3 regions of the Sphingomonas sp. Leaf28 genome follow, and region 1 is predicted to be linked to each of the others. Evidence: riboswitches for the same ligand, from Rfam matches in the RefSeq annotation. Region 1 holds a riboswitch; each other region holds the start of a gene.
The links. Region 1 has a riboswitch for cobalamin ahead of ASE79_RS15505 (acyl-CoA thioesterase). Riboswitches for the same ligand answer to the same signal wherever they lie in the genome.
Positions count from the first base shown of each region.

Region 2: it holds a riboswitch for cobalamin, as region 1 does, so the genes downstream of both, ASE79_RS04115 (TonB-dependent receptor plug domain-containing protein) here and ASE79_RS15505 (acyl-CoA thioesterase) in region 1, are expected to answer to the same signal.
Region 3: it holds a riboswitch for cobalamin, as region 1 does, so the genes downstream of both, cobW (cobalamin biosynthesis protein CobW) here and ASE79_RS15505 (acyl-CoA thioesterase) in region 1, are expected to answer to the same signal.

Region 1 covers NZ_LMKX01000010.1:497-8,502, reverse strand. Annotated here, with positions in the region: gene ASE79_RS15515 (methionine synthase) at 1-539, opposite strand, end outside; gene ASE79_RS15510 (putative oxygenase MesX) at 567-1,550, opposite strand; cobalamin riboswitch at 1,675-1,898, opposite strand; cobalamin riboswitch at 2,057-2,257, shown strand; gene ASE79_RS15505 (acyl-CoA thioesterase) at 2,362-3,126, shown strand; gene ASE79_RS21065 (DUF6894 family protein) at 3,287-3,544, opposite strand; gene ASE79_RS15500 (VOC family protein) at 3,854-4,213, shown strand; gene ASE79_RS22070 (TetR/AcrR family transcriptional regulator) at 5,596-5,916, opposite strand; gene ASE79_RS15495 (tetratricopeptide repeat protein) at 6,013-6,627, opposite strand; gene bamE (outer membrane protein assembly factor BamE domain-containing protein) at 6,831-7,274, opposite strand; partial or broken gene ASE79_RS15485 (YadA family autotransporter adhesin) at 7,324-8,006, opposite strand, start outside.
Region 2 covers NZ_LMKX01000001.1:878,389-886,394, forward strand. Annotated here, with positions in the region: gene ASE79_RS04100 (ABC transporter ATP-binding protein) at 1-530, opposite strand, end outside; gene ASE79_RS04105 (FecCD family ABC transporter permease) at 521-1,489, opposite strand; gene ASE79_RS04110 (ABC transporter substrate-binding protein) at 1,486-2,274, opposite strand; gene ASE79_RS04115 (TonB-dependent receptor plug domain-containing protein) at 2,280-4,178, opposite strand; cobalamin riboswitch at 4,291-4,508, opposite strand; gene ASE79_RS04120 (TonB-dependent receptor) at 4,560-6,641, opposite strand; tRNA gene ASE79_RS04125 (tRNA-Val) at 6,735-6,809, opposite strand; gene cpdR (cell cycle two-component system response regulator CpdR) at 6,854-7,231, opposite strand; gene ASE79_RS04135 (N-formylglutamate amidohydrolase) at 7,343-8,006, shown strand, end outside.
Region 3 covers NZ_LMKX01000007.1:739,976-747,981, reverse strand. Annotated here, with positions in the region: gene cobI (precorrin-2 C(20)-methyltransferase) at 1-666, opposite strand, end outside; gene ASE79_RS09775 (precorrin-8X methylmutase) at 663-1,292, opposite strand; gene ASE79_RS09770 (cobalamin biosynthesis protein CobG) at 1,293-2,426, opposite strand; gene cobN (cobaltochelatase subunit CobN) at 2,423-5,653, opposite strand; gene cobW (cobalamin biosynthesis protein CobW) at 5,663-6,712, opposite strand; cobalamin riboswitch at 6,816-7,033, opposite strand; gene ASE79_RS09755 (HoxN/HupN/NixA family nickel/cobalt transporter) at 7,191-8,006, opposite strand, start outside.

The DNA of each region.
Region 1 (8,006 bases):
GGTTCGTCGAACTGGATGATGTCGACGCCGACCGCCTGCAGCTCGCGGGCTTCCTCGTTGAGGATGCGGGCGAACTCCCATGCCAGCTTCTCGCGGCTCCGGTAATGCGCGTCGTAGAGGGTATCGATCATCGTCATCGGCCCCGGCAGCGTCCACTTGATCGGCTGATCGGTCTGCGCGCGCAGGAAACGGGCGTCGTCGACGAAGACCGATTTCGGGCGCGATACGGCGCCGACGACCGTCGGCACGCTGGCGTCGTAGCGGTTGCGGATGCGCACCGTCTCGCGCTTCTCGAAATCGACACCGTCGAGATGCTCGATGAAGGTCGTGACGAAGTGCTGGCGGGTCTGCTCGCCGTCACCGAGGATGTCGATACCCGCCTGCCGTTGGTCCTTGACCGCGAGGCGGAGCGCGTCCTGCTTGCCAGCGACCAGCTCGTCGCCCTCCAGCTTCCAGGGCGACCACAAGGTCTCGGGCTGGGCGAGCCAGGAAGGCTTGGGCAGGCTACCCGCGGTCGTCGTCGGCAACAATGTCGTCATGATGCAAATACCTTCGTGTCGTGGGGATCAGAGGCCGCAGGTCGCGGACCAGCGCCGAAGCGCGGCACTGTGCGGCTTGATGAAATGCTCTTCGGCGAATTTGCCCTGCTCGACAGCGAGGCAACCACGTTCCTCGCGATCGTAGACGATGCGAGTCAGCGAATAGTCCTGATACTTCAGGCTCGGCTGATAATGCTCCGCCGCGACCGAGTTCGCATTGTAGATTTCAGGACGATAGATTTTCTGGAACGTCTCCATCGTTGCGATGGTGCTGGCAAGTTCAAGGTTGGTGTAGTCGCTGACAAGATCGCCGGTGTGATAGACGGCGAACGGCGCGACGCTGTGTGGCGGCATGAAGTAGCGCACCTTCATACCCATCTTGGCGAAATACTGATCGGTCGAGGAAAACTTGTCGTTCCGGTACTCGACGCCGAGGATCGGATGCACGTTGGCGGTCCGGTGATACACCTCCTTGCTCGACACGCTGAGGCAGATAACCGGGGGCTTGCGGAAATTGTCACGGTAGGCGCTCGAGCCAAGGAAGTGCTTGAACAAGTTGCCGTGCAGATCGCCGAACCCCTCTGGCGCACCGCCACCCCCAGCCTTCAGGTGGTCAGGCAGGACGACGCTGAAATCGTAGTCACGTACATAGGACGAGAAGTTGTTGCCGATCATGCCGTCGGATCGCTCTCCGCTGATCCGGTCGGTCACGGTCGTGTGCAGAATCTCGATCAGCGGGAAGGCTTCGTCGTCGGCACCATCCCCGAGCGTGAGCGCGGCCGAGACGATCTTCAGCTCAAGCGTGTAGCGATCACCCCTGGGATTATCCCAGTGCATCAGCGCGTTGAACCGATGGTCGATCATCACCAGCGTGTTGCGCAGATTCTCCTGTCGGCTGTCTCCGCGCGCGAGATTGGCAAAATTGGTGGTGATGCGCGTGTTGTCGGCCGGACGATAATCCTCGTCGAACGGGATACTGCTGATCGAGAATATGAACCCGCTATTCGTCATGACTCACCCTGGCTATGCGGGCGGGAGGTCAGGCGAAAGCGCGCAAGGCGTGAACAGGCCCGGATGGCGGCAAGCCACGGACCGTCGCATCAAGCGCGATCCACCGGAGGAACCCCCGTCCGAGGAACGTTATGGCGTCGAAGGCAGGTATCCTGGCTTACGGGTCAACGCAGTGGCTCCGGCCTTCCCAGGCTCCTTGCGAGAACCCAGTGACACGAAATGGAGCCGCCACTCGCCGCTTACAGTTGCGGGGGCAGCGCCGGAATCTGACCCGAAGGACACCACCGGCTTCCCGTCTTAGCCCCATCGCCATGCCTGGAATGGGGAACCTCGACGTGGCCGTTCGACACGAGCGAGCGATCATTGTCAACAAACATATAAAGATATCTTTATATGTTGATGAGGCGGCATGAGTGGAAGCATGGCGGACGGTGGTACGGCTACGCCCACCATGCCGTTCTCAGTCCGCGAAGCCACTTGGCCTTGACGTAAAGGGCCGTTTCCTGCGACCTCAGTGAGGTCAAGGTTCCTTCGCCGATTGGCCGAAGGCTAAGACGGGAAATCGGTTCGATTCCGATGCTGCCCCCGCAACTGTAAGCGGCGAGTAGAAATTCCCTCGTGTGCCACTGGCGCTTCCGCGCTGGGAAGGCCGGGATTTCGACGATGACCCGCGAGCCAGGATACCTGCCTTCGACGCCATAACGACCACCGGCGGGGTGCCCGGTCTGGCCGCTGCGTGCTGTAGGAAGAGGTGTACCTCTCCCGTTGGTCGCTGGCGTCTGGATGCCCTCGCGAATGATTGAGGACCAGGATGCCACAGGAACACCACAGCACCCCTATTCAGCTGATCGACATGGTCTTCCCCGGTGACGCCAATCACCACGGCACGCTGTTCGGTGGTGTGGCTCTGGCGCATATGGACAAGGTCGCCTTCCTGGCGGCCTCACGCCACGGTCGCGCGGCCTTCGTCACCGCCTCTTCGGAAAAGATCGATTTCGCGGCGCCTGCCCGGATCGGCGATATGGTCGAGGTGACAGGTTGCGTCGTGCGGGTTGGACGTAAGTCGCTCGACGTCGAGGTCGAACTGATCGCGGAGGCACCGGTATCGGGCGAACGACGGCTGTGTACGCGAGGCCGTTTCACGCTCGTCGCAGTCGGAAGCGAAGACCCTCTGCCACCGATGGGTGAGATGGTTCCGCATGATGCGGTGCAGCCGTTGCGAATGGTCGAAATGATTTTCCCGAACCAGACCAACCATTACGGCACCCTCTATGGTGGTGATGCACTTCGCATGATGGGCAAGGCGGCATTCATTGCCTCAACCCGCCAAGCCCGGGCGGTAATGGTTATGGCAGCATCTGACCGGATCGACTTCCGTTCCCCTATCCAGAAGGGCGAGATGGTCGAGCTAACCGCCGAAGTACGGATGACCGGGCGCAGTTCCGTGCGCATCAGTGTTGATCTTAGCGCCGAGGATTTAATATCCGGGGAACGACGACATGCGGCCACGGCTCTATCCACGATGGTTTCGGTTGATGAAAATGGTCGAGCGAAGCCGTTCGGTTGTATCGGATAGTACCGGGCCTTCAGCCCCCCAAACCTTCCCAAAAGGGAACCGCCAGTGAGACGGTGAGGGCGTTCTCGGAATCGATCCAATTTCGGGAATGTCTGGAACGGAGAGGAAAGCAGACCGCCTGCATTCGGGAAGGGGCGAGGGATAGCCGCCTATGGCTTTCTCAGATCAGCATCTTGAGGTTCAAGGTGGCGGGCGCGGCCGTGGAGCAAATCATTATCGTGAACATCGTTAGGTGGTTTACGTCCGATACCGTCATGACCCACTCTTCTCCGCCCCAGAACACCTCGCCCTGATCACGTATAAGTAGACCTGCATATTTTAGTGCGAAGCAACGGGCTGCAGCAAGCGACGGTAAATTCTCTCCGACACAGGGAATAGCCGGATTAGCATCGGCAATCTCGAAATAGTAAATTGGCATTAGAACTCCCGAAATTACGCGGGAGCACCAAGTCTCTCAGTCGCCGACAACCAACGATTTACCGTAAGCGAATACCGTAGGGCTTCGGTTCCACTGGGCGCATCTGACCTGACGGTCCGTCTGGTAGCTCATGTTTAATCGCATTTCGCTTGGTCTGCCGCCGAGGTAGACGATCAAAAAACGTCTGAAATTGGGCGAACTGTTCGGTGAGAGGTGGCTGGCAACACCCCAAGATTGTGGAGAGCTTGCGCTGCGATATTGTGGAGGACGACCACGTTGAGCTAGCTTATCAATGAGGCTGATCGGAGCATGGCGATGAACATCCAAGGCTTGTATGCGGTGGCATGTGTAACTGACATGGCTCGCGCCGAAGATTGGTATACGACTCTGCTTGCCCGACCCGCTGACGACCATCCTATGCCTACCCTGACGCAGTGGCGGAATATTGGCACGGCGGGTATTCAATTAATCTGCGATTTCGAGAAGGCTGGACGGTCCGTAGTTACGATCGTGACGCCCAATATGGGCGCGGAAAAGGACAGACTTACCGATCTGGGTCTCGATATCGGCCCGATCAGCTGGGGTAGTTTCGGCGCTATAGCCGAGATTGCTGATCAGGATGGCAACAGGATCATCATAGCGGAGCCCCCAAAGGATTTCACCGGTTGACGAAAGAGCTGATCTCACACGTCCACCATCATAATGGATACCGGACATATCCACCCGTTTAGCCCAAACCGTCTACTATTGGCATGTCACATACCGGCAAAGCCTAGAACGTTGGCCTTGTAATAACAGAACTTGTCATTTGCCCACCCCAACCTTTGCTAGAACCCGATTTTATAGGTTCGGAGCAAAAGTCGTGCTGAACCAATGTCCGCTTTCGCGGATGCAAATTACCCATCTTTGCGTCGGCGATTGGGCGATTGGGCGGTTTGGTCATTTTGGCCATTCCCAAAAGGGAACCGCCAGTGAGACGGTGAGGGCGTTCTCGGAATCGATCGAATTTTGGGAATAGCCGGGGTTGTTTACCGTTCGATCGTGAGGATCGCCGAACATCCCCAACGACTGGCCAGGGCTGTCCGCCAAACGCCACATACGTTCCAAGAGGTCGCTTCATCTTTGAGATTGTCTGGCCTCGCCGACCAATGGTACGACCACTTCGAACACCACCTCACTAGAGAAATATGAGATTTAGCTGTTCCACCGGTTTCATGCGCCAAAACACGCTAAATAAGCTGTGCGCCAAAGCTGGTCCGTGTCGGGGGCCCAACCGGTGGACCTCCTGACTCAACCCAATGTGAGGTGGAGATCGCTCGACTGCCAACCGTCGATGACCTTCCCGCTTAGTTCTGATCTATTACCCTATCCGAGATCGATAAGAATCGTATATTAATATCTAATGATATACCTGTTACTAACAAATCATTATAGGTCACTTACTAAAACCATATATTTCGGTGATAACGTCGTCAAATACGCTTCTTAGGCGAGATATCGTTTCATCTGATAAAACTAAGTCTTTTCCTTTTTCTATATCAAAAACTTGTCGGCTTTGAATTAGGTATTTTATCCAACGCGTACACGTTTCTACATTAGCGCCTAACTTATGGATTACCTCAGACTTGGATAATATTCTATTTTCTGCGTGGGCAACAAATAGGGTAAGCAAAATTATCCATGCGTGGTCATTAAACATATTACTAGGAAATAGCACATTACGATTCAGACGCGTAGATAGTATCATCTTTGCTATTTGCGCTCGCCGCTCATCACCATGCATTTGCCGCATATGATATAGATTAGTAATTTAGTATATAATCTAGATCAATTAGGTCAATTATTCGACGTAGTACGTTTTACTTTTGGGGATGCCTCTTGTACTAGTTGTCCTATAAATCTTAGGACTGAATACCGTTAATGTCCTGACGGTAAATTACCTCAGCTCCACCACCTCGATCGGAGGGAGCGACGCCACTTGGCAACCGCCAGTGAGCCCTGGCCTGCCATAGTTTTGGAGGAGATATGGTTGCAGACCCTTAGCCGGCTGGTCAGTGAGATACTCCGATTTTTCGCTGTCCATTTCGCGACATGGCATAGATTGAATTGTCGAATGTCACGCCTACGGGCTGCGAACTATGCCTTTTTGCAAGATGATCTGATATTTCTCTGCATATGTCCTCTTTGTAAAAGAAATGCTCTCGCAACTCAAAAATTAATATGTCAACGTTGGCAAAATATCTATACACCGCGGGACTGGTAATATTTGCTTTCTTAGCAAGATCACCAAGTTTTAGAGATGCAGTTCCGGTCATCTCAATAGTGCTTAGAGCTATATCTAGCAATTGAAGACGGCGCCTAACGTAGGTCATTCGTGTATGCGATCGAATACCAGGGGAAAATCTCACCATATAAATGGTCCCTCGATAAAATTACGGTATTGCGTCATCATTGCAATAAGAGTTGTATCATCTGCCCAAAGCCTCGCGGCCCAAAGCCCGACTGGCTGCAACTATACCCGCATCTGCCGCCTTACCGAGCAAGCTCCGACCGCGGATCGGGTCTTTCACGATCCCGGTGCCATTGAGGTACGCCAGGCCAAGAACGTACTCAGCTTGGGCATTACCGGCATTTGATGCGACGGTGATGAACCGGATGCCTTCCTCCGCTTTGCCATTCGCGATCAAGGTCAGCCCCAGGCGCAAGGCTGCTTCTCTGTGGCCTAACGCCGCCGCAAGCCGATAATATCTCATTGCGCGGTCTGGCGATTGATTTTCGATGCTGCGGCCGAGCTGATACAGCTGTTCGGATTCATTCAGCGTTTGGTCGACCGGCGTCGGCGTCGGTGCCTGCTTTCTCCATGTCCCGGAAGGCTTTCCGCTCGAACGCTCATACGTGCGCCAGAGGATAGTGGTACCGACCGCCAGGTCGACTTTTGCCGCCCCACTGCGCCCGCCATCGGCCATCAAAAATCGAGTAGGTATCCCGCCTTTTACCGACCTCGTAGCGGTCACAAAGCCTTTCGCCTCAAGCTGCGCGACAACGGCCATCTGATAATAGCCTTGAGGTTCACCGACGATCAAGACGGCCCCCGGCTTTACCAAAGCTGCCACTTCTCGCGCCGTGTCTTCGGCAAAGACGTGCGCGTCGACGGGGGGCGTTTGAGCCGTGCTGACCGAAACAGGTGCCGCCAGAAGCGCGGCAGCGAGGCGTAACGTGGGCTTGCACCAGGCCAAGCCGTTAGGTCCGCCGCGTCGGATCACACAACGGTTCCGCCGTCCTGACGTCATCCCGCACCTACCCGGTCGGCACATGCCGACGTCTGCCAAACAACCCGCAGCACGATCGGCCGACGGCTAGCCAGCGGCCCCTGCTGGGGAGTTCCGAAGACCACCTGCATCCGGCAGCGCATCGGGTCGTCGCCTGTTGCCGTAAGATTCAGGATGTAATTGAATGTGCGCGTCATGGTCTCGCCGAAATGCGGCGCGCCGACGATGCGGTAGACTGCGTCCTTGTCCATACCTGGCACAATCAATCTGACTATTGAAGGCTGGATGACGATGCCCTTTTTCCGATCATAAGCGGACTTTGTCTTGAACGCGCTGCCATCGACGAGTGGTCGTGGGGATGGCGCAGACATAGTGGGGACTTGGGAAAAGGCCGCGCCCTTTGGTACGAGGAGGCTCGCCGGCGCGGCCAAGGCAAGGATCAAACTGACATACTGCTTCATGATGGTTCTCCGCTGGAGGAGCGGGTCACGTGACGCGACCCGCTATTAGTCAGAACTGGTACCCGATGCCTGCGTTGGCACCGCTGTTTCCACGCGTGTCGCGGTTGACGCCGGCCTTCAGAATGGTGTGGCCGTCGTCGAAGATCCGCGAAACGCCAACTGCGAAGGCGGCCTGACCACGGTATGTACCAACGCCTCCCGCAACGAGGCTCTTGCCCGGTTCGAAGGCCTGGGGAAGCGCCGCTGAAGCCAACGCTCCGGCCGTGCCAGCGTTTGCGTCACGCTTGTAGGTCTGTAGATCGAAGTTGACCGCGTTGATCCGTACGTCGGTATACTCATTAGCTGCTGCCAACGTGCTCGCCAGTCCGGATCCCAGTTGCCCGACGTTGACAGCGTCGGTCGCCAAGGTACCTGCGGCAACGTTGCGAAGGGCGACCGGCGATCCGCCGCTGTTCAGCGTGACCCCAGTGCGCGTTGCATCATCATATTGCACTGCGCTTTGCCCAAGTGTCGCGAGCGCTAGGTTGGTGGCGGCAAGCTGGCCACCATTGACCGCCTCTGTCGAACCGGCTGCGAGTAGACCGGCTGCGACGTTCGCCAGCGTCTGTGCGGCGCCTGGGGCAGCGCCTGAAGCGCCTGCCGCCACTAAGTTAAGCCGGTCGCCAGTGCCAGGGCGCTGAACGGCTCCGATCGTGCTGCCGCCTACAATAGTGGTAAGTGCTGAGATGCTGC
Region 2 (8,006 bases), on a different contig from region 1:
AGGTCGATCTGGTGTGCGGGGTCGAGGCTGGCGAGCGGTTCGTCGGCAAGCAGCCAGCGGGGTTCGCCGGCAAAAACGCGCGCGAGCAGGACGCGGGCGCGCTCGCCGCCGGACAGTTCGCCGACCGGACGATCGGCGAGGTGGGTCGTCTCGGTATCGTGCATCGCGCGGTCGACGGCGGCGCGATCTGCGGGCGACGGCGCGGCATGGGGGCCTAGGTGCGGCAGGCGGCCGAGCGCCACGACATCGCGGGCGACGATGTTCCAGTGCACCGTCGCGTCCTGCGGCAGATACCCGATCGCGCGCGCGCGGACGCGGGGGTCCATCGTCGCCACGTCCTGCGCGTCGAGCCGGACGCATCCCCCGGCCCGCCCGACCAGCGCGGCGGCGGCCTTGACGAGCGTGCTCTTGCCCGCGCCATTGGGGCCGAGGATCGCGGTGACGCGGCCAGGGCGCAGGTGCGCGGACGCATCGTGCAGGACGATGCGCTTGCCCAGCTTCACGCTGAGCGCGTCGACGATCAGATCCATGCGCGGCCTCGTTCCCTGATCAGCACCCCGAGGAAGAACGGCGCGCCGATCAGCGCCATCGCGACGCCGAGCCGCACTTCGCCCGCGCCGGGTGCGAGGCGGACGAGGCTGTCGGCAGCGAGAACGAGCGCCGCGCCGCCAAGCGCGGAGGGCAGCAGCACGTCGCTCGGGCGGTGGCCGAAGATCGGCCGGAGCAGATGCGGGACGACCAGGCCGACGAACCCGATCACGCCGGTGACCGCGACGCCTGCGCCGACCACCAAGCCGGTACCGAGCACCACCTGCCAGCGGACCCGGCCCATCCGTATCCCGAGCGACCGTGCCGCCGCTTCGCCGAGCGAGAGCGCATCGAGCGCGCGCCCGGTGAGCAGGAGGAGCACCGCGCCGACCAGCATCGGCGGCAAGGCGAGCGCCAGGTCGTCCCAGCCGCGATCGGTCAGCGCGCCCATGATCCAGTCGATCACTTCGGCGACCGCATAGGGGTTCGGCGCGATCGAGATCAGGAACGCGGTCAGCGCGCCGGCCAGGCTGGCGAGCACGGTGCCCGCGAGGATGAAGGTGATCGCGCTCGGCGACCGCCAGGTCAGCGCGGCGAGCATGGCGACCGCGCCGCCCGCGCCGAGCATCGCGGCGACGAAGATCGCGAAGCCCGAGCCGATCCCGAAAATGATCGCGGCGACCGCGCCGAGCGCTGCGACCGACGACACGCCGACCACCGCGGGATCGGCGAGCGGGTTGCGCAGATAGCCCTGCAGGACCGCGCCCGACAGCCCCAGCGTCGCGCCGAGCGCAAGCCCGAGCACCGCGCGCGGCAGGCGGAGTTCGAGGATGATCCACCAGCGCGGATCGCTCGAGAACCACGCGCCGAGCGGCACCCAGACCTTGCCGCAGCCGAGCGACAGGCCGAACAGGACGACCACCAGCAGCAGCAGCGCCGCAAGCTTGAGCGGCCGGCTCACGACACGCTCGCCCGGATCGCCGCGAGCCGTTCGAGCGCGGGCGGCAGCGTCGGGCCGCCGCAGTTGATCAGGACGCGTGGGAAGACGGCCTGCGGCGTGGTCGGCAGCAGCCGGTGCCGCAGCAGCGTGCCGCGACTGACGCGTTCGGGGGCGATCACGACCGCGGGCGGCTGCGTGACGATCGTCTCGGCGGACAGCGTGCCGGTATGCGTCAGGCCATAAGTGGCGGCGGCGTTGCGGAAGCCGACGCGGGTCATCATCTCGTTCAACAGCGTGCTGCCCCCCGTCGCCAGATCGCCGCTGATATAAAGCAACGCGGCTGGTGCGGGTCCATCCTTGCGGCTCCAGCGCACGACCGCGCGATCGATCTCGGCGTTGATCCGCGCGCCGCCTGCGGGCGCACCGACGGCGTCGGCGATCTGCGTGACCTGCGCCTGGCTCTCCGCGATCGAATCGGGGATGCCGAGCAGCAGCGTCTTCAGCCCGGCGCGCGCATAGGCCGCCTGCGTCGCGGGCGGCGTATAGGTGCTGGCGATGACCAGATCGGGGTGCAGCGCGATCACCTCCTCGGCGGTCCCCGCGGTCGCGTGGAAGCGGCGCGCGACGTCGAGCGGGATCGAGGTCGCCGTCGGCGCCTGCGAATAATGGCTGATCGCGGCGATCCGCGCGGGCGGCAGGATCCGGATCAGCACCGAATCCACGCAAGGGTTGGTCGAGACGATCCCCCCGCCCCCGGTCGGCGGTTGCGCACACGCGCCGAGTAGCAGCGCGAGAAGTATCCCCACAGACCTCACTTCAGGCGCAGCCGGACGCCGCCATAGGCTGCGCGGCCATAATTCCCATAGCCCGCCACCGTCTGGTAGCGCGCGTCGGTGAGGTTATCGACGCGGCCGTAGAGCGCGACCTGCTCGGTGATCGGCACCTCCGCGCGGATGCTGGCGAGCGCATAGCCATCGAGGCGAGTCATGTTGGCGGCATCGTCGAAGCTGTCGCCGACCAGCGACACCGTGCCGCCGATCGAGAGCCCGACCGCGAACCGGTAATCCGCGTTGACGCTCGCGGTCTGTTCGGGACGCCGCGCGAGGGTGTTGCCGAAATTGGCACCGATCGAGCGGTTCTCCGTGTGGATATAGCTGTAGTTCGCGGTCAGCGTCAGCGGATCGACCGGACGCAGCGCGAGCGAAACCTCGACCCCGTCCGCCTCCGCGCGCGCGACATTGTCATAGACGCCGAACGGGCGGTCGACGCAGATCGAACCGGCGGTCGTCTGCTCTGTCGGGCTGCAATCGCGGAAGTCGATCTGGTTGCGCGTGCGGCGGTTGAAATAGGTCACGCCGACGCGCGCCCGGTCGGCGAGGAACGCCTGCTCGACGCCGATGTCGAAATTGCGGGCGGTCTCCGGATCGAGGCCGCGGTTCCCGTAGTCGGAGAAGAGCTGGTACAATGTCGGCGCCTTGAAGCCCTCGCCATAGCTCGCGCGGACGGTGGTCCCGGTGCGCAGCGCCAGCGCCGCGTTCGCGCCGAACGTCGTGTGGTTGCCGAAATCCTCGTGGTCGTCGTTGCGGACGCCGCCGGTGAGCGTGAGGATGTCGAGCGGCTTGACGATCAGCTGGCCGTAGACGCTGGTGATGCCGGTGTCGGCATAGGTGAAGCCGTCGTTGAAGCGGCTATTCTCGCGCTCGACGCCGGCGACGACGCGAACCTGGTCGAGCGGGCGGAAGTCGCCCTGATATTCGTAGCGCTCGCTGCGGCCGCGGCCGAGGAACGACGGCTCTGCACCAAAGGCCGGTTCGTACGTGTCGCGGTTGATGTCGGCGATCGTGAACGCGACTCGGTTGTTGAACCGCCCGTCGGCGAAGTTCGCGTGCAGCCCGGCATAGCCATAGAGCTCCTGCGTCTTGCCATAGTCCGCGGTGTCGGCAAGCACATAGTCCGGCGCGGGAAAGCCATCGAGTTCGGCCCGGCTGTCCGCGAAATAGCCACGCAGATCGAGGCCGATCCCGGGTGCGAACTCGACGCCCAGCCGGCCGGTCGCGCCGTATTGGCGATAGCCGTCGCGCTCGGTACCGCTGGCCGCCGACGAGATGCCGTCGGTGCGCAGATACCCGCCGGTGAGCGAGCCCGACACCGGCCCCGTCGCGCCGGAGATGCCCGCGCTCGCGAACATGCTGTCGGCATAGCCATATTCGGCGTTGGCGCGCGCCTGCAGCCCCTCGGCGGGGGCGGCGGTGATGATGTTGACGACGCCGCCGATCGCCTGGCTGCCCCAGGGTACCGAGTTGGGGCCGCGCAGCACCTCGATCCGCTCGACCGAACTCGCCAGCAGGTTGCCAAAATCGAAGCCGCCGCCGGTCGAGGCCGGATCGTTGACTCGCACGCCGTCGATCACGACCAACGTCTGGTCGGATTCGGCACCGCGGATCCGCACGCCGGTCAGCGCCCCTAGCGTGCCGTTACGCGTGACGGTGACCCCGGGCGTGGTCGCGAGCAGATCGGACACCACGACCGTCTGCCGCCGCTCGATCTCGGCGCGATCGATCACGGTCACCGCCTGCCCGATCTCGCTGGCGGGTTGCGCGACTCGGGTCGCGGTCACGACGACGTCCGACGCGTCGGCGGCCGGGAGCGTCTGGGCATCGGCCGATGCCGCGATCGCGGCGGCGCTCAGGAGGAGGAGGAACTTCGTCATGGGGCACGTCCTGGCAGAGCCGCCCACGACCATTCGCGGACCGGCAGACGTCTCTCGCTCGAGGACACCCCTTCGATAGGGCACTCGTCCGCACCGGAGCACCCGCCCGCGCAGTGGATCGACCGTGACGGGCAGGTCTCCTGGCTTCCGGGTCGTCGCTGCCACCCCGCCTTCCCAGGCCGAGACCCAGTGGCGCAATCGGGGTGGCCGCTATCCGGTCACAGTTGCGGGGACAGCGCCGGTCTTGCGGATGGGGATCCTGACGACCCTGCCCGCGCACCGGCTTCCCTTTTGATCCCGTCGCCGGGAACCCTTCACAGGGTTTGCATTAGTCGCGGGTCCGGCACGGGTCAACGCAAGCGCGGATGCGACCCTGCCCCCTCAGCGCAGGCCGTAGCGCAACCCGACCCAGATCGTCCGCGGCGTGGCGCGCTCGACGATATTCGCGCCGCTGATCCCCGCCTCGACACGCGCATCGAACAGGTTCTCGCCGCGCAGCTCGGCGACCAGCGCGCGCGTGATCGGCAGCGCGGCATAGCCATCGAGCGTCGTCGCCGGATCCAACACGCGGCTGTTCTGGTCGTCGTCATATTGCCGGCCGATCCGCCGCACGGTCAGCGACAGCGCGGCGGCATCGCGCCGCCAGTCGACCGTCCCCGACACCTGGTCGCGCGGCGTCTGCGCCGGGCGAAGGCCATCGAGCGCAGCGGTGAGCCCGGACCCCTCGACCGTCGAATTGGTGTGCGACCACGATGCCTGCACGCCGAACGGCCCCGCATCGGGGCGATACGCCGCGTCGAGTTCGAACCCGTGCGCGCGGATCGCATCGAGATTCTGGCGGACCCGGTAGGTCGTCACCCCCGGCAGGATCTGCGGCGGGCTGGTCGTCGTGACGTTGGCGATCGCATCCTTGAGCCGGTTGTAGAAATAGGTCGCGGCGATCGTCACCCCCGGCGCGGGCGTCAGCGTGACGCCAGCCTCGATCCCCGTCAGCCGCTCGGGCGACAGCAGCGCGTTCGCCGCGGTCGCGTCGTTGCCGACACGGAACGGGCGGTACAGCTCGTTGAGCGTCGGCAACCGCCAGCCGCGATAGCCGGCGGCGCGCAGCGTGATCGACTCCACCGGCTGATACGCCACGCCCGCCCGGCCGGTCGTCTCATGGCCATCGCGGTCCGCATAGCGCAGGTTGGTCAGCGCCGCACCGCCCGCCAGCGGCCGTTCGGACAGATAGCCGCCATCGATCGACCACCAGTCGATCCGCCCGCCGAGGCTGAGCGTGACGTCGCCCGCCACCAGGCTGGCATCGGCGAACGCGCCCGTCGTCGTCGTGCCGCCACCGGCCTCGCGCCGTCGCGTCGGTGCCGCGTTCACGAAGGTATAGAGCTCCTGCGTCTTGCCGCTGACGTCGCGGATATCCGCGCCCAGCCGTAGCGTGATGCTTTCGCCCAGCGGCGGCAGGATCTCGATCCGCCCGCCGAGCCCGGTGGCGGGCGTGTTATACTGGTTCAGCGACTGGATCGCGGTGGTGCGCACGGCATTGATGCTGTTGAAGCTGCTCGCAAAGGCGCGCGTCTGCAGATACGCCAGCGCGGAATAGCCCCAGCGCCCGCGCCCGATCAGCCGGACGCTCGCATCGGCGCCCTCGCTGGTGTTCGCGGTGAAGTCGCTCCCGCGATCGCGGCGATCGGTGAACGCGCTCGCATTCATCTGCACCTCGGTCGTCGCGCCGATCCCGACGACGGTCCGGAGCGCGCCCGAGGCCTGCTCGTACGGCGCCGGGCGATCGACGATCCCGCGGCTCTGCGCGACGGTCGGCGTGAACCCGTCGCCGCGCGCATAGGCCCCCGACACGGTCGCGAACCCCGATCCGCGCACTAAGGCCGCCGAGCCCTGCGCGTCGACCGAATCGCGGCTGCCATAGGCGATGCTGGCCTGGACCGGCGCCAACTGCTCGGGCGTCGCGCTTTCGAGTTCGACCGTCCCGGCCAGCGCGCCCGGCCCCTGATAGCCGCTGCCACCGCCCCGCGTGACCCGGATGCGCCCGAGCCGCCCCGTCGCATAGGCCGGAAACGCCACCCAGCCGCCGAACGGATCCGCCTGCGGCACGCCGTCGAAGATCAGCAGCGCTCGGCTCGACGCATTGCCGCCGATGCCGCGGAGCGAAATGCCCTGGCTGGTCGGGTTGGCGCTGCGCGAGTCGGACCGGCGGAACTGCTGCAAGCCGGCAACGTCGGCGAGCACGCTCTCCAGCCGGTTGCTCGCATTGGCCTGGATCCGCGCGCGATCGATCGTGACGACAGCATAGGCACGATCGCCGCGCGCGTCGGCCAGCCCCCGCCCGGTCACGACGATCTCGCGCGCGACGGCGTTTTCAGGGGCAGAGGCTGCGGGCTGTTCGGCGGACTGGGCGACGGCAGCGCTGGAAGACAGAAGGGCGGCAGCGGAGAGCGAGAAGCGGATCATCGCCGCGCCATGCCAGCTTTTCACGATACCGGAAGCCCCAAAGCCCCGGACAGCAAAAAGCCCCGCTAACCAAATGGCTAGCGGGGCTTTCTATGGTGGGCGTGGCAAGGATTGAACTTGCGACCCCTGCGATGTCAACACAGTGCTCTACCACTGAGCTACACGCCCGCCGGAGCGCTCCACTAGCCGCGGTTATCGCGGGGTGCAAGCGTTCAATGCATGCCGGTTGCATTATCCATCTCGAACAGCCGATCCACCTCGGCGACGAGGTCGCGCAGATGGAAGGGTTTCGACAGGACACGGGCTTGCGGCATCGCGCGCCCGGCCTTCAGCGTGACCGCCGCAAAGCCGGTGATGAACATGACGCGCAGATCGCGGCACATCTCGCCCGCCTTCTGCGCGAGTTCGATCCCGTCCATCTCGGGCATCACGATATCGGTGAGCAACAGGTCGAACGTCTGCGTCTCGAGCAGCGGAATCGCCGCCGTCCCCCGATCGACCGCGGTGACGGCATAGCCCGAGCGTTCAAGCGCCCGCGTCAGATACTCGCGCATGACCTGATCATCCTCGGCCAGCAGAATTCGCAACATCGATCTAAAGTCCTGTTTGCACGCGTGCTTTGACGCGCGGTCCTAGCCGCAAATTGGTTAACATTTCCAGGTCCATTGCCCGTCCCGGTCGGCCGGTTTAGCGTGGTCGCCATGCCGCTGTCCCCCTTCGATCGTCTGCCGCCTGCCGACCAACGGGACGCCGCGCCGCCGACCAGCCCGGTGGTGATATCGGTGCCGCATGCCGGGCGCGACTATCCGCTTTCGCTAAAAACCGCGTTGCGCGTGCCGCTGGCGGCGTTGCTGCCGCTCGAGGATCGGCTGGTCGATGCGGTGGCACGCAGCGCGCGGACGGACCAGGCGACGATCATCCAGCGGCGTGCGCGCGCCTGGATCGATCTCAACCGCGCGGAAGACGAGCGCGATCCGCTGATCGACGAGGGCGCGCGCGGGGTCGCGCCGGTCCAGCAATCCGCCAAGCTGCGCAGCGGCCTGGGGCTGGTGCCGCGCCGCGTATCGGGGGCGGGCGACCTGTGGGCGCGGCGATTCACCGATGCCGAAGTCACCGCGCGGATCGTCGCCGACCACCGCCCCTATCACGCGGCGGTCGCGGCGGCGTTGCAGGCCGCGCAGGCGCGATTCGGCGTCGCGGTGCTGCTCGACCTGCATTCGATGCCGCCGCTCGGGCCGGGCGGTACGCGGATCGTGCTCGGCGACCGGTTCGGCCATGCCGCCGCGCCGCGGTTCGTCGATCGCGCCGAGCGCGCCTGTACCGAGCACGGCTTTTCGGTGGCGCGCAACACGCCCTATGCGGGCG
Region 3 (8,006 bases), on a different contig from region 1:
CCGGGTGACCCGCTGATCGGCCATCGCGGCGTATTCGACCAGCCATGCCTCGTCCTCGCGCCCGGCGGCGGCGACCGCGCGGCGGAGCTTGTCGAGGTGGCGGCCGATCTTCATCACCACCAGCGCGTCGGTGTCGCGGATCCGGCGGACCAGATCCGCCTCCGGCAGCGTGCCCATCAGGACCGTGAGCACATCGTCGCCCCAGGTGATCGGCGCGCCGCTCGCGGTCCATGCGCCCGACATCCCGGTGATGCCGGGGACGACCGCGACCGGTGCGATCGTCTGGAGGCGCGTATAGAGGTGCATGAACGAGCCGTAGAAGAACGGATCGCCTTCGCAGAGCACGACGACGTCCTCGCCAGCGCGTGCGAGGGACGCGAGATGGTCGATACAGCGGCTGTAGAAGGCCGACAGGCAGTCGTTGTAGCGCGGGTCCGATACGGGAATCTCGGTGGTCACCGGATATTCCATCGGGAATTCGACCACATCCGCGCGGAGCATGCCTTCGACGATCTTGCGCGCCTGCCCAGGACGCCCGGCCTTGCGGAAATAGGCGACGTGGCGCGCAGTCCGGACGAGGCGATCCGAACGGACGCTCATCAGGTCCTGCGCGCCCGGCCCCAGCCCGACGCCGTGGATCATGCCACCCGGTCGCACCGCGGTCATTCGGTGCCGCTCGCCAGCGCGTTGATCGCCGCCACGGTGATCGCGCTGCCGCCCATCCGGCCCTCGACGACGACGCAGGGGACGGGCTGGTCGGTCCAGAGCGCCGCCTTCGATTCGACCGCGCCGACAAAGCCGACCGGGCAGCCGATGATCGCAGCAGGGCGCGGGCAATCCGGGTCCTCAAGCATGTTGAGCAGGTGGAACAGCGCGGTCGGCGCGTTGCCGATCGCGACGACCGCGCCGGCCAGATGCGGGCGCCAGAATTCGAGCGCGGCGGCCGATCGCGTGTTGCCCATCGCGCGTGCGAGATCGGGCGTCTCGGGGGCGTGCAACGTGCAGACGATGCGGTTGTCAGCGGGCAATCTGGCGCGCGTGATGCCTTCGGTGACCATGCGTGCATCGCAGAGGATCGGGGCACCCGCATGGAGCGCGCGGCGCGCATCGACCGCGAAGCTCGGCGAGAAGCGGATATGCTGCGCGAGGCCGACCAGCCCGGCAGCGTGGATCATGCGGACGGCGACCGGCTCTTCCTCGGGTGAAAACCGGGCGAGATCGGCTTCTGCGCGGATCATCGCGAACGACTGGCGATAGATCGCCCCGCCGTCGGTTTCATAGGCGTACGGCATTCAGGCGGCTCCGAACTGGGCGAGGATCTGCGCGGTATCGAGTCCCGCGCGGGAAGGGGGTGCACCGGCGCGCGCATCGAACGCGAGGTCGTAGCGGCCGTCGCAACCTGTCAGCGTGACGTCCGCCGGGCCAGCGCGCGCACACCCCTTGGCGCATCCGGAGACGTGGAGGCGTCCGACGACGTGCGGCGCGAGGCGGCGGGCGAGGGTGCGGGTCTCGACCGTGGCTTGCGGGCAGGCGGGGGCGCCGACGCAGGCGTCGGTGCGGAGCAGCGCCGTGGACGGCGTGGTGATGAAGGCGGCGGGATCGGGTGTAGCCGCGAGCGGCGACTCCGTTTCCAGGACCGCGATATGCCAAGGCGTCAGGCGGATCGCGCGGATCGCGGGCTCGACCTCGAGCAGGCGGGTGAGCGCCGACGCTTCGATGCGACCGAAGGGCAGCCCGAGCGCGTGCGGGCCGGGTTCGAGCCGGGGTGCGGACCCGGCGGGGGCGATCGTCGCGGCGGCCCAATCCGGCAGCGGTGCGTGATGACGCGCCATGCGCCCGCTGGCGGTGCCGCCACTGTCGACGAACCAGCGGGCGAGCGCGATCAGTCGGTCGACTTCGGTGCCGGGCGACAGCGGCCTGCCGTGATCCCGGCCGTCGGCGCGGAGGATCAGGTGGCCGCTCGCGGCGCGTTCGATCCGGAAGTCCGCGGATGCGTCCGCGAGCATTGGCGTGACGCCCGCGTCGATCGCGAAGCCGACCTTGCCGGGAAGGTCCGGCAGCTCGTGCAGTCGGGCGTGCAATTCGGAAGCGATGCGGTGCGTGTCGTCGCCTTCGCGCCAATCGGGAGCGACGAGGATGTTGGCGCGGGCCTCACGCGCCGTATCGGGGTCGATCAGGCCGAGTTCGAGCATGGCGTCGATCAACGGGCGCCACTCGTCGTCGGAAACGCCCCGGATCTGGAGGTTGGCGCGGCTGGTGACGTCGATCTGGCCGCTGCCGTGGCGAACTGCAGCGGCGCACAGGCCGATGGTCTGCGCCCGGGTCAGGCGGCCCAGCGGCGGGCGGATGCGGACGAGCAGGCCGTCGCCGGCCATCATCGGGCGCCACGCATCGGGGCACCAGCCCTTGACGACGAACCCGCTCATGCCGGCAGGTCGAGCTGCGCGAGGATCGAGTTGCGGCGCGTCGGCCAGAGACCGGCGGCGTGGAGCGCGGCGAAGCGCGCCTGCATCGCCGCGAGCGCTTCGGAGTTGGCCTGGGCGAGGAACGCCAGAACGTCGTCCCGGCCGAGCGTCGCATCGTGATAGAGGTCGATCAGTTCGGGGCGGACTACGCCTGCAAGATGCGCGAACGCGCCGAGATGGTCGAGCGTCGCGGCGATCTCCGCACCGCCGCGAAAGCCGTGGCGCATCATGCCATCCACCCAGCCGGGATGCGCGCGGGCGTGGACGACGCGGGCGATCTCTTCCTTCAGCGGGCGGGCCCTGGCCTGGCTCGGGTCGCGCGCGTCGAGATGGTAGAGCGTGGCGTTTCCACCCGCGATCGCTTGCGCGGCGGCGAAGCCCGCTTCGTGCGCGGCATAGTCTGCCGCGAGGAGCAGGTCGGTCTCGGGCAGGTCCTGCACGTGGACGAAGGCGTCGGCGGCGGCGACGCGGTCGCGGATGCCGATAGGGTCGAAGGTGTCGTTGCCGTCGTCGAACGCGTGGGCGGAGGCCGACAGCCACGCCTTGCCGGCATCGAGGCGCGCGTCGGGCGTATAGGTCTCCGCGGCGTCGCCCATGCTCAGGCCGTAGCGGCCCGGTTCGGGACCATAGACGCGCGGCGTCGACGGTCTGCCGACGAACGGGTTCCAGTCCGCGGGTTCGTCGCGCACGCCGAGCGCGCGCACCGCCTGGCCGAACATCGTGCACAGCGTCGGGAAGGCGTCGCGGAACAGCCCGGATATGCGCAGCGTGACGTCGATGCGGGGCCGGTCGAACGTGGGAAGCGGGAGGATCTCGACGCCCGTCACGCGGTCGGACTGCATGTCCCAGACGGGTTCCGCACCGAGCAGATGGAGTGCCATCGCGAACTCCTCGCCCGCGGTGCGCATCGTCGCCGACGCCCAGAGGTCGATAACGAGCGTGCGGGGATAGTCGCCATGGTCCTGCAGATGGCGGCGGACGAGTTCGTCGGCGAGCGTCACGCCCTGGCGATGCGCGGCGCGCGACGGGACGGCGCGTGGATCGGTGGTGTACAGGTTGCGGCCGGTCGGGAGGACGTCGGATCGACCGCGCCACGGCGAGCCGGACGGGCCCGAGGCGACGCGTTTCCCCTGGAGCGCCGACAGCAATCCCACGCGTTCCGCCGCCCCGTGCTCGCCACGGCCATAGATGTGGAGACCGTCGCCATATTGGCTCTCCTTCACGTCGCACACGAACGTGTCGATGCGCGTGATCGCGTCCGCGGGCGACTGCGCGTCGTCGAGCCCCAGCGTCGCCGCGAGGCCGGTGGCGGTCGCTTCGTCGCGAATGTCGCGCTGCAACCGATCACGCCGCGCGGGATCAAGGCCGTCGGCATTGGAGAATTCGTCGAGCAGCGCTTCGAGGCGGCCAAGCCCGGCGCCGGTGCGCGTTCGTTCGAGCGGCGGCGGGACATGGCCGAGCGTGACCGCGCCGATGCGGCGTTTGGCCTGCGCGGCTTCGCCGGGATCGTTGACGATGAACGGGTAGATGACGGGCATCGCCGCGGTCAGCGCCTCGGGCCAGCACCCGTCGGACAGCGCGACCGACTTGCCGGGCAGCCATTCGAGCGTGCCGTGCGCGCCGACATGGACCAGCGCATCGATCCCGCGGGCGTGCAGCCAGAGGTAGAAGGCGACATAGGTGTGCGACGGACAGCGGGACAGATCGTGATACTCGTCCGCGCGGTCTTCGCTGCGGCCGCGTTCGGGTTGCAGCGCGATCAGCGCGCCGCCCTGGTCGATCGCGGTGAAGCCGAAGTCTTCACCAGGCTCGCCCCAGACGTCGTGAAGCTCCTGGCGGAGACCCGCGGGTAGCTTTGCGAGCGCGGTCCGATACGCGGCGAGCGGCCAGTATATCCGCGCCGTCGCAAGGTCGCGGTCGTCGGGCGTGATCGCATAGCCGGCGGCGGTGAGATTGGCGAGGATCGCCTGCGTCGACGCCAGCGCGTCGAGCCCGACGGCGTGCGCCATCTGGTACGCCTTGCCGGGGTAGGTCGACAGGACGATCGCGATGCGGTGATCGGCAACGGGCTTGCTGGCGAGGCTGATCCACGCTGCGATGCGCGCGGCGATGGCGGCGATGCGGTCCGGGTCGGCGCGGTGTTCGCGGCGGGTATATTCTAGATCGCCGTCCCGGGCTGCGGCTTCCTTGAAGCTGGCGACGCCGGCAAACAGGCGGCCGTCCACTTCGGGCAGGACGACGTGCATGGCGAGGTCGGCAGGCGACAGGCCGCGCGTTGCGCCCGCCCAGGCTGCGCGGTCGGAGGTCGACAGCGCGATCTGGAACACCGGGACTCCGGCACCGTCGAGCGGCGTGGCGTCGGTCGCCCCGCGCGCGGAGAAGGCGGTGGCGTTGACGATCGCAGCCGGCGCCAGCACGCCCACCCAGCGCGCCAGCCAGCCGGCTGCGTCCGGCGCTTTCAGCGAGGGCGCGAACAGCCCGATGACGTCGAAGCCGCGCCCGGTCAATTCGCCGTGGAGCGCTTCGATCGGGTGGAGATCGGCCGCGGTGAGATACGAGCGGTAGAAGACGATCAGCACGCGTGGCCGCTTCGCCGTCAGCGCGAACGCGGCGGGGCAGGTCACGCCGTCCTGCGGCTGCCATCCCCCCACGTCGGCGATCGCGCGGACCCCGGCGACCGGGCCGGCATAGCAGCCCGCGGCGAGCGCGAACTGCGCCAGCGCCGCGTGCGCCGCGACCGCCCCGCCGGTATCGCACAGCGTCGCGAGCTGGCGCAGCGTCGAGACCGGGATCGTCGAGGCGGCATCGAGCCGCGTATCGATCCGACCGTCTGCGGCGAGGACCGCCAACGCGATGCCCTTTTCCCGCGCGAGATGTTCGACCTGTTGCAGGCCGTAGCTCCAATAGGACCGCCCGCCGATTAGCCGGATCAGGATCCCCTTCGCGCCCGCCAGCGTCTGCTCGACATAGGTGTCGACCGACAGCGGGTGCTGGAGCACCGCCAGGTTCGCGAGGCGCAGTGACGGCAGGCGCCGCCCGGCGGCATCCGCACGCCGCCAGCCCGCGGCGAACGCGCCGAGGTCGCCGTCGGAAAAGGACAGGACGACGAGGTCCGCGGGGGATTGCGCGAGATCCTGCGGGACCGCGTTTTCCTCCAGCCCGTGGGTCTCGCGGAAGACGACGTGCATCGTGGCGCCTCAGGCGTCCAGCGCGGCCTTGATGCGGGCCTCGTCGATGCGATCATGCTCGGCGATGACCACCAGCTGCGTGCGGCGGGGTTCGTCGGCGCGCCAGGGGCGGTCATATTGCGTGCGGACTCGTGCGCCGACCGCCTGGACGAGCATGCGCATCGGCTTGCCGGTGACCGCGGCATAGCCCTTTACGCGCAGGATGTCGGCGCTGCGGGCGAGCGCCTCGATTTTGGCGGCAAGCTCGGCCGGATCGGCGATCTCGCCGAGCGCGACGACGACGCTGTCGAAATCGTCATGCTCGTGATCGTCCTCGCCGTCGTGATGCGACGGGCGGCTGGCGATATCGTCCTCGGCGGCGGCGTTCAGGCCCAGGATCACGCGCGGGTCGATGATGCCGTCGGTCAGGTCGATCACCGGAAGCGGGCGGGCGGACTCGGCGGCGATGACCGCGCGCGCCTTGGCGACGCCCTCGGGACCGGCAAGATCGACCTTGGTGAGCAGGACGAGATCGGCGCAGGCGAGTTGGTCCTCGAACACTTCCGAGAGCGGCGTCTCGTGATCGACGCTCGGATCGGCGGCGCGCTGCGCATCGAGCGCGGCGACGTCGGGCGCGAACCGGCCGGCGGCGACCGCCTCCGCATCGGCGAGCGCGATGACGCCGTCGACGGTGATGCGCGAGCGGATCGCGGGCCAGTCGAACGCCTTCAGCAGCGGCTTGGGGAGCGCGAGACCCGACGTCTCGATCAGGATGTGATCGGGGCGCGGGTCGAGCGCGAGCAAAGTCTCGACGGTCGGGATGAAATCGTCGGCGACGGTGCAGCAGATGCAGCCATTGGCCAGTTCGACGACGTTCTCCGCGGGGCAATCGGGGATCGCGCAACCCTTGAGGATGTCGCCATCGATGCCCAGCGTGCCGAATTCGTTCACCACGACCGCCAGCCGGCGGCCGCCCGCGTTGCGGATCAGGTGGCTGATGAGCGTCGTCTTGCCCGCGCCAAGAAAGCCGGTGACGATGGTGACGGGGACTTTTGCCAGGGTGGGCGAGCGGTCCGACATTCTTGTTCTCCTTCGAGCATACGCAGGCACGCACGACCTTTCGGCCGCACGCGTTCGTCGCTCAGACGGAGTACCGTGCCGCGACCATCCCCTGGATCAAGGCAAGAGCGACCGTTACGCTGGCAGGTCTCCTGGCTCACGGGTCAAAGCTCGACACACGCCTTCCCAGGTCTTCGACCCAGTGGCTGCCCCCCTCGCGAAGGGCCTGTGCGTCTCGCTCACCGCTTACAGTTGCAGGGACAGCCGCGGCATTGGAAGGACATCCTCCCGCACCGCATTCCCATTCAAGCCCCGAAGGGCACCGGCGCGATCTGTTGAAGTTCGGTAAAACCGAGCCTCGGGCGTGGGGTTAGAGGAATATCACGGGACTGCCAACTCGCTCGCGCCCGTCATCCTGACGAAAGTCAGGATCCAGAGCCACGCATGACTCGGCGTTTGGCTCTGGGTCCCGGGTCGAGCCCGGGATGACGAAGGGGTATCATCCGTGCACGACCTCGATCTCGTCGAAGCGTTTCCAGCGATAGATCGCAAAGCTCAGCACCCAGCACAGCACGAACAGGCCGATGATCGCAAAGCCGAGGCCGTTGAAATTCTCGCCCAGCGCGGCCGCCAGATCCCAGACGCCCCCCGACAGGCCGAGCTTGGCGCCCAGCAGCGCCAGCGTCTCGATCCCGCCGATCGCGATCGCGACGATTGCCGAGATCAGCGTGATGGTGATGTTGTAGTAGAGCTTGCGGATCGGCTTCACGAACGCCCATTCATACGCGCCGAGCATCACGACACCGTCCGCCGTATCGACCAGCGCCATGCCCGTCGCGAACAGGATCGGGAGGACGAGGATGGTGCCGATCGACAGACCGTCCGCGGCCTGGCTCGCGGACAGGCCGAGGATCGCGACCTCGGTTGCGGTATCGAAGCCGAGCCCGAACAGGAATCCGAGCGGCGCCATGTGCCAGCTGCGCGTGACGAGCCGGAACATCGGCCGGAACAGACGCGCGAGCAGCCCGCGGTTGCCGAGCAGCAGATCAAGGTCTTCCTCGACATAGACGCCGCCGCTGCGGACATGGCCGAACGTCCGCCAGACCGAGCGCAGGATGACGAGGTTCATCGCGGCGATCGTGAACAGGAACACTGCCGAGATGACGGTGGCGATCACGCCGCCAACCTGTTTGAACGCCTCGAACTGCGCGAGCGCGCTGGCGGTGAGCGCGATGGCGACCGCGGCGATCAGCACGATCCCCGAATGGCCGATCGCGAACCAGAAGCCGACCGCGATCGGGCGCTGGCCGTCCTG